Regions from separate parts of the Bilophila sp. T19-St14 genome, predicted to be linked through region 2. Evidence: predicted binding sites of a transcription regulator. Region 2 holds the regulator's gene; each other region holds the start of a gene.

What was found. Region 2 encodes sigma-54, which starts transcription at its own class of promoters, with help from an activator protein. Its sites were predicted from a motif close to CTGGCACGGNNNNTGCTT; they were not measured.
Region 1: the regulator sigma-54 is predicted to act here: its motif matches at 2,541-2,558, upstream of AC6I1V_RS08415 (glutamine synthetase III family protein).
Region 3: the regulator sigma-54 is predicted to act here: its motif matches at 2,304-2,321, upstream of hpsG ((2S)-3-sulfopropanediol dehydratase).

The regions. Positions count from the first base shown of each region.
Region 1 is NZ_BAAGFT010000001.1:1,965,264-1,969,754, forward strand. Features, by position in the region: gene AC6I1V_RS08415 (glutamine synthetase III family protein) at 315-2,504, opposite strand; gene rny (ribonuclease Y) at 3,122-4,491, opposite strand, start outside.
Region 2 is NZ_BAAGFT010000001.1:478,072-482,562, reverse strand. Features, by position in the region: gene lptC (LPS export ABC transporter periplasmic protein LptC) at 1-682, shown strand, start outside; gene AC6I1V_RS02195 (LptA/OstA family protein) at 722-1,297, shown strand; gene lptB (LPS export ABC transporter ATP-binding protein) at 1,297-2,019, shown strand; gene rpoN (RNA polymerase factor sigma-54) at 2,332-3,810, shown strand; gene hpf (ribosome hibernation-promoting factor, HPF/YfiA family) at 3,948-4,484, shown strand.
Region 3 is NZ_BAAGFT010000002.1:621,615-626,105, forward strand. Features, by position in the region: gene AC6I1V_RS17155 (sigma-54 interaction domain-containing protein) at 520-1,953, shown strand; gene hpsG ((2S)-3-sulfopropanediol dehydratase) at 2,495-4,491, shown strand, end outside.

The sequences.
Region 1 (4,491 bases), 1.5 Mb from region 2:
TGCTTTTTTCGTCCAGTACGGGTATTCAAACCCTGTCCTGAAAATGTTTCAGGGTGGGAGTAGAGAGGCAGTCTTTTTCTTCGGAAAGAGGCTGCCTCTCTCGTTTCCGGCGGCTGGGCCGGAAAAAGGGAAGGCCTTCCCGGAAAGGCTTCCCTCTCTCCCGTTCCCTCCGGCAAAGCGACATACTGCACACGGAGCCGCCACCGGAGAACAGGGCGCCATACCCAAACAGGCCCCAGCGGGATATTTTCAGCAAGCGGCGGGACAGCCCTCCCGCCAGCCCCGGAAAGCGGAGAAGCGCCCTTCCCTGAAGCCTAGTGGAGCCACAGCAGTTCGGCGTAGCTCGGCAGCGGCCAGTCATGGCTGGAGCACAGGCATTCCAGCGCATCGGCATGGCTGCGGCACGCATTCATGGCCGGAAGCACGGTGTCACGGGCGTAGGCGGCGCGTGCCAGCGCCGTGCCGCCGAAATCGGCGTTGACGGCGGCTTCAAGGGTGTCCAGAGCGGACATCAGGCCGCACACCTGCTCGCGTACCCGTACAAAATACGCCTTTTCCTCCGCCGCATCGTCCACAAGGGCCGCTGCGGACGAAGCCGCTTTCGCCAAACGGGTCTGATACGCCAAGGCGACGGGCAGGATGCGGGTACGCCCAAGCTTCAATGCAGTATGCCCTTCGATTGATACGCTGTGCGTGTAGTTCTCCAGCAAAATTTCCTGCCGGGACAACATTTCCCTTGGGCTCAGGACGCCGTGGCGTTCAAAAACAGCCATCACATCCTTGTCGCTGTAGTGGGCAAGGGCCGCCACGGTGTCCTTGAGGTTCGGCAGCCCGCGCTTTTCAGCCTCGGCAAGCCACTCGTCGCTGTACCCGTTGCCGTCGAATACGATGGGCATGTGCTCGGCGAACAGCTTGGCGAGCAGGCCCTGAATGGCGGCGTTGAGCGGCGTCCCTTGGGCAAGCTCGGCTTCCAGCATGGAGGCGATGTCGTCCAGCGCGCAGGCCATAGCCGCATTCAGGGCAATATTTGCCGTGGCGATGTTTTGGGAGGAGCCGAGGGCGCGGAATTCAAACTTGTTGCCGGTGAACGCGAACGGGCTGGTCCGGTTGCGGTCGGACAGATCGCGCGGGATGTTCGGCAACACGGAAACGCCTATCTGGAGCGGTTCCGAGCAGCCTCCGGCGGCCTCTTTCCCGTAGGCGATGGCACGGATGATCGCGGAGAGGCTGTCCCCAAGATACACGGACAACACGGCGGGCGGCGCTTCGTTGGCGCCCAGGCGGTGATCGTTGCTGGCCCCGATGATGCCGAGGCGCAGGTTGATGCCGTGCTTGTGCACGGCGCGCAGGACGGCGGCGAGGAAGATGAGGAACTGGGCGTTCTTCATCGGGGTTTCGCCGGGATTCAGCAGGTTGTGGCCGTCGGAATCGCACAGCGACCAGTTGTTGTGCTTGCCCGATCCGTTGACGCCCGCGAACGGCTTTTCGTGCAGCAGGCAAACGTAGCCATGCCTCCGGGCCGTGCGGCGCATCACTTCCATCGTCAGCATGTTGTGGTCCGTGGCGATGTTCACATCCTCGTACACGGGAGCGATCTCAAACTGGCCGGGAGCCACTTCGTTGTGGCGGGTGTGCGCGGGGATGCCGAGCGCGAAAAGGCGCTGTTCCACATCCTGCATGTAGGCCAGAACCCGGCTGGGGATGCTGCCGAAGTAGTGATCCTCCATTTCCTGCCCCTTGGCGGGCTTTGCGCCGTAAAGGGTGCGCCCGCACATCATGAGGTCGGGCCGCTGGACATAGAGGCGCCGATCGACAAGGAAATATTCCTGCTCGGAACCCACCATCGCCTGAACGCCGGTAGCCGTCGTATTGCCGAGCAGACGGAGGATGCGCAGGGCCTGTGCGGAAACGGCCTCCACAGAGCGCATCAGCGGCGTTTTGCGGTCAAGGGCCTCACCCGTGTAGGAATAGAACACCGTGGGGATGTACAGCGTCTTGCGCCCGTACTCGTCGCCAAGCAGGAATACCGGCGAGGTAGGGTCCCACGCCGTGTAGCCGCGGGCCTCAAACGTCGAACGGATGCCGCCGGACGGGAAGGAAGAAGCGTCCGGCTCACCCTTGATGAGCATTTTCCCGGAAAACTCGCCGAACACCTGCCCGTCCGCCGTGGGAGACAGAAAGGCGTCGTGCTTTTCAGCGGTCAGCCCGGTCATGGGCTGGAACCAGTGGGTGTAATGCGTAGCGCCATGTTCGAGAGCCCAATCCTTCATGGCCCCGGCGATGATGTCGGCATCGGCAGGATCAAGCGGGGTGCGGTGGGTCATGGTCCGCATGAGGCGGTCATACACCTCGCGCGGGAGCCGTTGGCGCATGACGCGCGTGTTGAAGACATCGCAGCCATACCCGCTGGCAAGAGCCTTGCCCTGTTCCGAAGCCGGAAGGGGCGCGACAGGCTGGGCCGTGGAAATATGATCAAGGGCTGTTTCACGGACGGTGGAACTCATGAACTCACTCCTCGAATAAGGTTGATGCCCGGATAAAAGCAAAATCGGGGCCAACATCCTCAAAGTGCGGGCGGAATCCATGCCACTCAATCAATATACTGAAACTACAAGATTATTTTATACACATCCTGAAACAGGATTCCGTTTGCCCCTCCCTTAGAAAATGAGAAGCAAGGCGCTCATGAAAGATCCTACCTTTATGTAGAATTTATTTATTTCTTTGATTTCATAGATTTTTTATCCTAACCCCTTCCTCCCGTCCGCCAAAGCCCACTCCTTGAACGTCCAATCAAATGGAATTCCGTGGGGTTTTCACAAAAAAGACCTTTTTGTAGGAAATGCCCATCAATCTACATTTTTGTAGATTGATGCCATTGTGCCAGTGCAAAGCATGCCGCCTCTTCGGAGAGGCAACGCGCGGGCACAACCCGCCCGGCATACCAACCATAAAAGGAGAGGATGGAACCTTTTCGCCTAAGCCCTGTAAAAAGATTCCCTTTTACAGGGGTTAGGTGAAGAGGCCGCGCCATTTGGAGGCGGCTCCCGCCAATATCTTTGCGGCACAAAAAAAGGAGGGAACCGAAGTTCCCTCCCGTGAAAGGCATGATGGGCAATGGCTATTTCGCGTAGCCGACGGCCCGGCGCTCACGGATGACCGTAACGCGGATCTGTCCGGGATAGGTGAGGTTTTCCTCAATTTTTCCGGTAATGCCCTTACAGAGCATATACGTCTGATCGTCGTCCACGTTTTCGGAATTGACCATGACGCGGATTTCGCGCCCGGCTTGGATGGCGTACGCTTTGGATACGCCGTCGAATTCGGAGGCGATGTTTTCCAAGTCCTCAAGGCGCTTGACGTAGCTTTCCAAGAGTTCCTTGCGCGCGCCGGGACGGGCCCCGGAAAGGGAGTCCGCGGCCTGCACCAGCACGGCCAGCGCGGTTTCAGGACGCTGATCCTCATGGTGCGCGGCGATGGCGTGCAGGATTTCCTTGCTTTCGTTGTACTTTTTGGCGAGATCCGCACCGATGAGCGCGTGCGGGCCTTCGACCTCGTGGTCGACGGCCTTGCCGATGTCGTGCAGCAGGCCGGCACGCTTGGCTTTTTTGATGTCCATGCCGAGCTCGGCGGCCATCATGCCGCACAGGGCGGAAACTTCCAGCGAATGCTGGAGCACGTTCTGCGTGAAGCTGGTACGGTAGCGGAGCTGGCCCAGAAAGCGGACGAGTTCGGGATGGATGCCGTGTACGCCCGCGTCGAACGTGGCCTGTTCGCCCACTTCGCGGATCTGCACTTCAAGCTCCTGCTCGCATTTGTGGACAACATCCTCAATGCGGGCCGGATGGATGCGCCCGTCCTGAATGAGGCGCTCAAGGGCCATCTTGGCGACTTGGCGGCGCAGGGGGCTGTATGCGGACAGGATGACCGTTTCGGGGGTATCGTCGATGATGAGATCAACGCCGGTAGCCGCTTCCAAAGCGCGGATATTGCGCCCTTCGCGGCCGATGATGCGGCCTTTCATGTCTTCGCTGGGCAGGGTCACGGCGGTGACGGTATGTTCGCCCACATAATCGCCCGCATAGCGCTGGATGGAACAGGCGATGATTTCCTTCGCCTTGCGGTCTGCGGTTTCGCGGGCTTCGGCCTCAATGAGGCGCATCATCTTGGCGGCCTCGTGGCGGGTGCGGGACTCGATTTCCGCAAAAAGCCGCTGCCGGGCCTCCTCAGCGGTCAGGCCGGAGACTTCCTGCAGACGGTGTTCCTGCTCGTCGATGCGTTCGTTGAGCGTTTCCTCAAGCTCGGCAAGCTTCCGCTCCTTTTTGGCGAGATCTTTTTCGACGCTCAGGAGTTCGTGTTCTTTTTCGGTCGCTTTTTCAAGCTTTTCCTCAAGCCGCTCTCCCTGCTCCTGAAGCTTGCGGTCACGGGCCTTCAGCTCGCGCTCGCGTTCCTTGAACTCGTGCTCAAGTTCGCGCTTCTGGTTGAACAGCT
Region 2 (4,491 bases):
CGCTGGAGGTTGGTATGTCGCGAAGCGTGGCGGGGAAACAACGCTGATCGGCAGGCTGCTTGATGTCGCCAACAAGGGCGGCATCAAGTCTCTTGACGGGGCGAAACTGCAAGACAACGCCACACAACCCGGCAACCCGCTTGAGGAAGTGGCTGGACTAGCCATTAAGGGGATCAACCTCTTCCAAGGAAATAAAGGATTGGAACTGTGGCGTCTCAAAGCGAGCTGGGCCCATATGTCCCAAAACGGCGATACGATCGATGTGGACAAGCCCGTCGTCCGTTATGCGCTCGGTGAAGGTTCCGCAAGCAACCCTGACGATGATGTTCTTGATGTGCAGGCCCAGTTTGGAAAAATCACCGACAACCAGCGATTCCTCACGCTTTGGGATGATGTCGTCATCACTCGTTATGATGAAGTCATCACCAGTTCGCGCATGAACTACGATGCCAATAAGCGCCTTATGACCTTTCCAGAAGGTGCTGTGTTTGAAAGTCCCACGGCATCCGGGACGGCCACCCTTCTTGCTTGGGATCTTGCTGCCAATGAAGTACATGGTTCGGAAGGCGTACTGGTCGTACTCAAGCCCCGCCCCGATGCCACAAACGTCAATGCCGTACCTTCTCCGCATGAAACGCAGGCCAATCCCCAGCAAGAATTACCTCAACCTGCAAAGAAATAAGCCGCTATAGCTTCAATGGGTTACGGCTAGGAAAACATTATGAAAAAAAAATTTTTAGGTATAACCACACTGAGTTTAAGCCTGCTCTGCTCTGCCCCGCTGTGGGCAGCGCCGGTGACGCCGCCAAAGCCCGCCAAAAATGTTGAAACACGGATCACCTCCGATCAGCTGACCTATATTGCTGAAAAACAGCTCGTCATCTTTGACAAAAACGTCCATGTAGTCCGACCGGATATTGAAATATGGGCCAGCAGGATCACGGTTTATTTGAAGCCGCCCAAAGGGGACGCACAGAAGAAAGAAAACGAAAAAGGCGGTATGCCTGCCGGAATGGCCGCCGGTGATGTAGATCGTATCGTCGCCGAACGGAATGTGCGCATGAAAAGCGAAAACCGCAACGGCACTTGCGCGAAAGCGACCTATACGATGGACGACGGCGTCCTTCTCATGGAAGGCGATCCCCGTCTGACCGACGGGGAAAATACGGTTACTGGGGAGACCATCAAATATTTTACGGAAGAAAACCGTAGTGAAGTCATGGGCGGCTCCAAGAAGCGCGTCGAAGCGGTCTTTTCCGGCTCTAAAAGCTCCAGCCCGATTCGGGGGAACCGCTGATGGCCCGACTGTCTGGAGTTGATTTACGTAAATGGTACGGCCAACGCGAGGTCGTGCGCGGCGTTTCCCCCGAAGTGAACCAAGGGGAAATTGTTGGTCTGCTCGGCCCGAATGGGGCGGGTAAAACTACTTCGTTCTATATGCTGACCGGGATCATCAAGCCGTCTTCAGGTCGGGTTCTCCTTGAAGATCAGGATATTGGCACTTGGCCGCTCCATGAGCGCGCACGTGTGGGCATTTCCTACCTCCCGCAGGAAAGTTCCGTCTTCAGAAAACTTACGGTGCGTCAAAACCTTCAGATTATTCTGGAGCATACGGGCCTTTCCCGCAAGGAGCAGAAAGAAAGGGCGGATATCTTGCTTGAAGATTTCGGCCTCACCCGGCTGGAAAAATCCCACGCTATGCACCTGTCCGGTGGGGAACGCCGACGCTTGGAAATCGCCCGTGCGCTTATTCGGGAACCGAAATTCGTCCTGCTCGACGAGCCGTTTGCCGGGATTGACCCCCTTGCGGTGGGCGATATTCAAGGTTTGGTACGCGCCTTGCGCGATCGCGGGATCGGAGTTCTCATCTCTGACCACAACGTCCGTGAAACTCTGACGATTTGCGACCGGGCCTATCTCATGGTGCAAGGGCAGGTCGTTCTTTCCGGGACACCGGAAACCATTGTCAATAATGAACAGGCTCGGAGCGTCTATCTTGGAGAAGGGTTCTCGCTCTGAGGCTCCGTAGCTCGCCATTCTTTGTAATGATAAAAAAAGATCGTGTACTCCGGTACCGATCTTTTTTTCTGGGGAAAATACAATAACCAGTTTTTTTCTCATTTCTTTTTTATCAAATAACCACCTACAAGAAAAGAACAGAAGAAAAAAGCATCCCTGTTCTTGCAACATCCCTGAGCATGTGGCATAATCCCTGCATGTGAGGCATAAAGATGCTCGGTTGCTCTTGGCCTGACGGGTACCGTCGGTTCCCCTCCTCTTTTAAGGTGTTCCTGCGGGTTGGACAGACTCTTATGACAACGGGATATTTGCATGGCATTGGAACTCAGACAGCAGCTTAAGCTTTCACAACAGCTGGTGATGACACCACAATTGCAGCAGGCTATCCGCCTATTGCAGCTATCCCGCTTGGAGCTTGTGGAAACGGTTCAGCGGGAGTTGCTGGAAAACCCGTTTCTCGAAGAAATACAGGATGAGCCCTCCAACGAGCCCCCCGCAGAAGTCCGCCCCGAATCCCCACGCGATGAGCCTACATACGATCGGGAAGTGGCCCGCTCCGAAGACTGGGAAGACTATCTCGGAGAATTCGCAAGTACCCCGCAGCAAGTCCAGCCCAGAGACTATGAGCTCCCCGAAGAAATGAGTTCTCTGGAAGCCAGATATGCCTCCAGTCCCACGCTTGAAAGCCACCTTATGTGGCAGCTCCGCCTTTCCTCCCTTACTGACGATCAGAAAGAACTCGGTGAAATCATTATCGGAAATCTTTCTTCTTCCGGCTACCTTCAAGCATCCCTTGAAGAAATGGCGGAGATGGCACGGGCGGATTTTGCTGGCGAGGCTTCAACCGACGAAACGAAAGACAAGGCATGGCCTACAGTCGAAGAGGTGGAAACGGTTCTTAAGGCCATCCAGTTATTTGATCCGGTGGGTGTCGCCGCCCGAACGCCTCAAGAATGCCTCCTCATCCAGATAAAGGCTTTAGGATATGATAGGGATCAGGTCCTTGTCGATCTCGTGCGCGATCACCTTGAGGATCTGGAGGCCCACAGATACAAGCCCCTGCTCCGCAAGTTCCGGCTGGATATGGATGAACTCAAGGAATATCTGGATATCATCCAGTCCCTTGATCCCATGCCCGGAGCGAGTTTTGGTGAAGGCGTGTCCACTTATGTCAGCCCTGATGTCTTTGTATACAAGGTGGACGGGGAATTCCTCATTGTCCTCAATGAGGACGGACTGCCGAATCTGCACTTGAGCCCCGTGTATGATAATGCATCGGAAAACGCGTCCAGCAAGGAAAAAGAATACTTCAACGAAAAAATCCGTTCCGCGGCGTGGCTTATCAAAAGCCTGCACCAACGGCAGCGGACATTGTACAAAGTTGTCGAAAGTATTGTAAAACATCAGCGCGGCTTTTTTGAGGAAGGGATCAGCAAGTTCAAGCCGCTTATCCTGAAAGACATCGCCGACGATATCAACATGCACGAATCCACGGTCAGCCGCATCACGACCAATAAGTATGTGGCAACCCCCTTTGGCGTGTACGAACTCAAGTTCTTCTTCAACAGCGCGCTGGAATTGGATGACGGAAGCCAAGTGGGTTCGGAGAGCGTCAAGGCGCTCATCAAAAAGTGCATCAGTGAAGAAGATCCTAAAAATCCCCTCTCGGATGAACGCATCGGTGAAATTCTCAAGGAACACTTAAAGGTGAATATAGCCCGGAGAACGGTAGCCAAGTACCGGATGGCAATGGATATTCCGTCATCATCCAGAAGGAAGGCCCATTTTTAGCCGTTCGAGGCCGCTTGAGAGGCCTTGACAGGACCTCAAAAAGGTTGTTGTAAAGGAATCATGCCTGACAAAGCAATGTCCGTTGCGGATATCTTGGTATTCGTTGTGCGGACTGGTTAGCAGCCAAAGGAGGCTTCATGCACATTTCCTTTACTTTCAAGAATTTCGAGCCGTCTGAACATTTGCGTAAGTATGCCCGTCGCCGTATGGAGAAGTTGGGAAGGTTCTTCGGCAAGAACCCCGCTCTTGATGCGCAGGTAAATATGGCGGTCGACAAGTTCCGCCAGCGCGTTGAAGTTCAGCTTACCGGTGACGGCATCAATATTGCCGCCAGCGAAGCCTCGGAAGATATGTACGCCTCCATCGACCTCGTTCTTGATAAGCTGGAAGCTCAGGTCAAGAAGTTTGTTTCCCGGAACAAGGAAATCCATCGGAAGGGGCGCGCCAATGATATTGACGTGTATACGTTTGAAGTAACGGAAGAGGATGGTGAACGCACGATTACGGGGCGCGACCATTTTTCTCCCAAGCCCATGAGTCCCGACGAAGCGGCCATGCAGCTTGATGCAAATGACTTTGAATTCCTCACTTTCCTAAATTCGGAAAATGATCGCATCAATGTCATCTATCGGCGTAAGAACGGTAACCTTGGATTGATAGATCCTATTTTCTAGGGCTTGT
Region 3 (4,491 bases), on a different contig from region 2:
TGGCCTTTGTGGATGGTCGATATTCCCGCTTTTCTTTCTATCTAGAGGTGTGCAACACTTCAAAAACGTTTACAATACCGAAGGAGGTTGGTTAGTACGCTGTACAGACTTCACCGTCCCTATGGGGCGAACCGCGAGAGAGGATTGCTTATGGCTATAAGGCCGTCTAATATGACTTTTGGACAATAGGAAATATTGTATTGCTAATATCCAACTTACGCCGGAGTCAATTCAAAGATTCAATGATGAAACAGACCGATACGCTCATACGATATGGTACAGCCAACGTAATATATAAAAATGTTATTGAAACAGCGGCATGGTCAAAACGAGCCTTCTGGCTTCGCCGTTCTTGACCATGCTGCTGCTTTCGGCAATGCTCTTTTATAGGCTATGGGTATCAACGACTCCGCCGGGATTGCCGGAGAAGCCTGACCACTTGATCTTAAAGATTGCCCAAGGCTTTTTATTTATCTATTCAATAGGGGGTAGGGCAGAGACCACTCACGAGGCAATACCATGAACAACAAAGAAAAATCTATCGACGGCTTTCAGAAAAAAATGCTGGAAATCCCTATAGCTCTTTCCAGCGTGGAGCTACCGGATTTTTTCCACTTTATCGACAATGCCCGGTTTGCCATCAACTTCGTCGATAAAAATGGGGTCATTGTCTATGCCAATCAGGAGGCTCGAGAATCCCGGATCATTCCCCCTGAGTTTGTGGGACGCAGCCTTTATGACTTGAAGAAATTTGGCATAATACTGAATCCGGCGGCCATCAAGGTCATCGAATCCTGTAAGGTGAATATTGGGGAAGTCACCCAGTACAGCGGCCGTACGTTCATGTCCATCACCGTACCTGTCATCGACGACAGAAAACAGCTCGAAGGTGTCATCGCCCTGACATGTGACATCGCCGACGTCTATAACTTCATTATCGCCTCATCATCGTGGACGCGTCATATTCAGGCTCCGCAGAGCTCCACCTCGGAGATGTTTCCCGATTCCAACGTCGTCACCGCAACTTCTCCAGAAATGTTGCATATTCTGAAGATGGCGGACAAAATCGCGCAGACAAGTGCTCCGGTACTCATTCTTGGGGAATCCGGCACGGGCAAAGAAGTACTCGCCAAGCGAATCCACAGCAAAAGTAACCGCAACAAAAAAAGATTGCTCGCAATCAACTGTGGCGCCATTCCGCCAGCCCTCATGGAATCGGAACTTTTCGGCTATGAAAAGGGAGCCTTTACAGGTGCATGGCGAAACACGCCCGGCCTGTTTGAAGAGGTCGACGACGGCACACTCTTTCTTGATGAAATAGGAGATCTTGATCTCCAGCTTCAGGTCAAGCTGCTGCGCGTTCTCCAAGAAGGCAAGCTTAGACGCGTCGGTGGACGAAAAGATATCGACTGTCATGTCCGTATCATCGCGGCGACCAACAAGGACCTGCCTGTCCTCGTCAGGCAGGGGCTTTTCCGTTCCGATCTCTTCTATAGACTTAGCGTCTTTACCCTGTCCATTCCTCCACTAAGAAACCGCCGGCAGGATCTCATGGAATTTATCCCCTTCTTTCTGGAGAAATATAACAAGGCCTATGGGTTCTCCCGTTATCTGACCGGCGATGCGTGGGCCCACCTTCTCGCATATGACTGGCCTGGGAACGTGCGTGAACTCAGCAACACATTGGAAAGGCTGGTCGTTCTTGCCGAAACAAACGAGATAACCTCTGAAGATGTCACCAGGTACCTTCAGTGTGGAGTTCAGAAGCATGACCTTCACCTCCCCTTAGAGGAAACCAAGGAAATGACGCTTCCCGAAGCCACGGAAATTCTGGAAAGAAAAATGCTCACCGACGCCCGGGCAAAATATGGAACATACCGAGCTATGGCCAACCATTTGGGCATCGACTTCTCCACCATTGCAAGAAAGATGCGCAAGTATGGCATAGAATAATAACCAGTAAACGCAAATAGAATGGTTACAGCCACATCCGGCCAGACTCGCTTTTTTTGAAAAAATCCAGCGACATATATTCCTCCATATTTGTTCTACAGGGCACATGGCCTCCACAAAAAACTCCTGAAGACAACCCTGCGGCTGTCTTCTTGCAGCAACGTGCGCTTTTTTTTGCAGCCCATCGGGGAAAATGGCATTTTGCCACACATTAAAGGAGCCGTTTGTCCCCAAAAAAACAAACGATCTATTATATTATTTTTTACAATAATAACTATATGTTATCATTTTTCTTCGTCCAAGCGCTGCATGTTTTTTCTCCCATCTTCCCACAAGAATGCAGCGATGATCGGGCATGATCCCTGCTGATCCGTACTGAATTTTACGTTTTTGTTGCAATTTAACAACACTATCGTGTTGTTTTTACCACAAACAATTATACTCTTAAAAATTCTAAAAAGAATTCAACATACTATATTCATGGCATAAATATAGCATTCTTGAAGGACATCCATCAAAAAAATCCCTTCAGGAGGATACCATGAATACGTCATTGACTTCCGTCAGCTACAGCCCCCAGGAACAAGCCATTGCCACCGGCAGTTGTGTCGGAAAGAACAACCCCCCTTCGTACCATGCCCGCTTTCAGAAAATATTCAGGCGCTGCTTTGAAAATATGGTTCCCTATGTCGATGTGAACCGCGCAAAATATTTTACTGAATCCATGAAGGAAACAGAGGGGCTGCCTCTTGTTCTGCGTTATGCCCTTGCTATGAAGCATCTCGCGGAAAAGCTTCCTGTCTATATTGAGGAAGACCAACTTCTCGTTGGCCGCGTCGGTACCGACAAGGGGCGTTACGGTTTGCTGTATCCTGAAATCATAGGCGACATCATGGGTGAAGGACTGGAAGCCGCCCAAAACAACCTAAGCGCTCCCCTGCACGTCGACGTCGAAGACCTCCGCTTCGTCAAGGAAAAAATCGTGCCGTACTGGAAGGACAAGGCGTTCCATAAAAAACTCATCCAATCCATCCCCAACGAGTTCAGAAAATTCACCTATGCCACGCCTGACGGCAGCGTGCCCAGACCCTATGTCGGGGAACAGGCATCCATGAACGGCTGCCTTCAGTGGGTACCAGACTACGATAAAATCATCCGTAAGGGCGCAGCCGCCATACGCAAAGAGGCGGAAGAACGCTTGGCCCATCTGGACAGAAACAACGCAAAGGATCTGTGGGAAAAGGAATTTTTCCTCAAGGCCATGGTGACCATCTGCAACGCTCTTGTGATATGGGCGAACAGGCATGCGGAAGCCGCCCGCCGTCTGGCCGCCACGGAATCCGACCCCATCCGCCGTCTCGAACTGGAGAATATTGCGGAAAACTGCATGAGAGTACCAGAGTTTCCGGCCGAAACGTTCCATCAGGCCATGCAGTCCATGTGGTTTGTGCAAAGCATGGTCAGGCTTGAACGCTGCGTAGGCTTCATGCTCGGCAACGGCCGCATGGACCAGTACCTCTACCCTTACTACAAGGCCGACATAGAATCTGGCCGTCTGGACGACGAAAAGGTGCTGGAACTTCTGGACTGCTTGTGGCTTCAGGAGGCGCAGTTCCTCAATCTGCCCATTTCCGCGCAGTCCGCCACGCAGCATGAAGGGTACGCTCACTGGGAAGCGGCGACCGTGGGCGGACAAACCAGCGACGGCCAGGACGCGACCAACGAACTAAGCTACCTCATTCTCCGTTCCCGCAGGGAATGCCCCCTTCAGCAACCCGACCTTGCGGTCCGAATCCATGCCCGTTCGCCTGAAGCCTTCCTCTGGGCCGTGGCGGAAACGGTCAAGGTGGGACAGGGGTTCCCAAAACTGTACAACGACGAGGAAATCATCCCTCTTCATCTGGCTAAGGGAGCACCGTTGCTCGATATTATGGACTACTGCGCTTCCGGTTGCACGGAAATCCGTATGCCCAACGTGGATTCCTACACAAGCCCCTGCACACAGACCAACTGCACGGCTGCAGTGGAAACTACGCTGTTCAACGGCCGCCTGAAGAGCTATGGAGAAGATTTGTTCTCCATGGAAACAGGTGATCCCTGCACGTTCCGCACATGGGAGGAGTTTTGGGACGCATTCAAGAGGCAGATTCAGTTCATGATGCGCTATGCCCTTTTCCTCCAATATCAAATTCAGGAGCAACGTGGTCAGACTTATGCCGCGCCCATGGAAGACGCGCTTCACGACAAGGCATTCGCGTCCTGCATGGATCTGGATACGCCTCGCAACATTCCCGGTACGCTCGACTTGGGTTTTGTGGAATGCATAGGCTTCGCCACAGCAGTGGACTCTCTGGCGGCCATTAAGCAGTTTGTATTTGACGACAAGGTGTTCACCATGCGCGAACTGCTGGATGCGCTGGAATGCAACTTTGAAGGCAAGGAGCATGTCCGCCGCGTTCTTCGTTCCGGCCACTGCTACGGCAACAACGACCCTTATGCCGACAACATAGGACGTGACATCGAGGCTGCCTGCCAAGA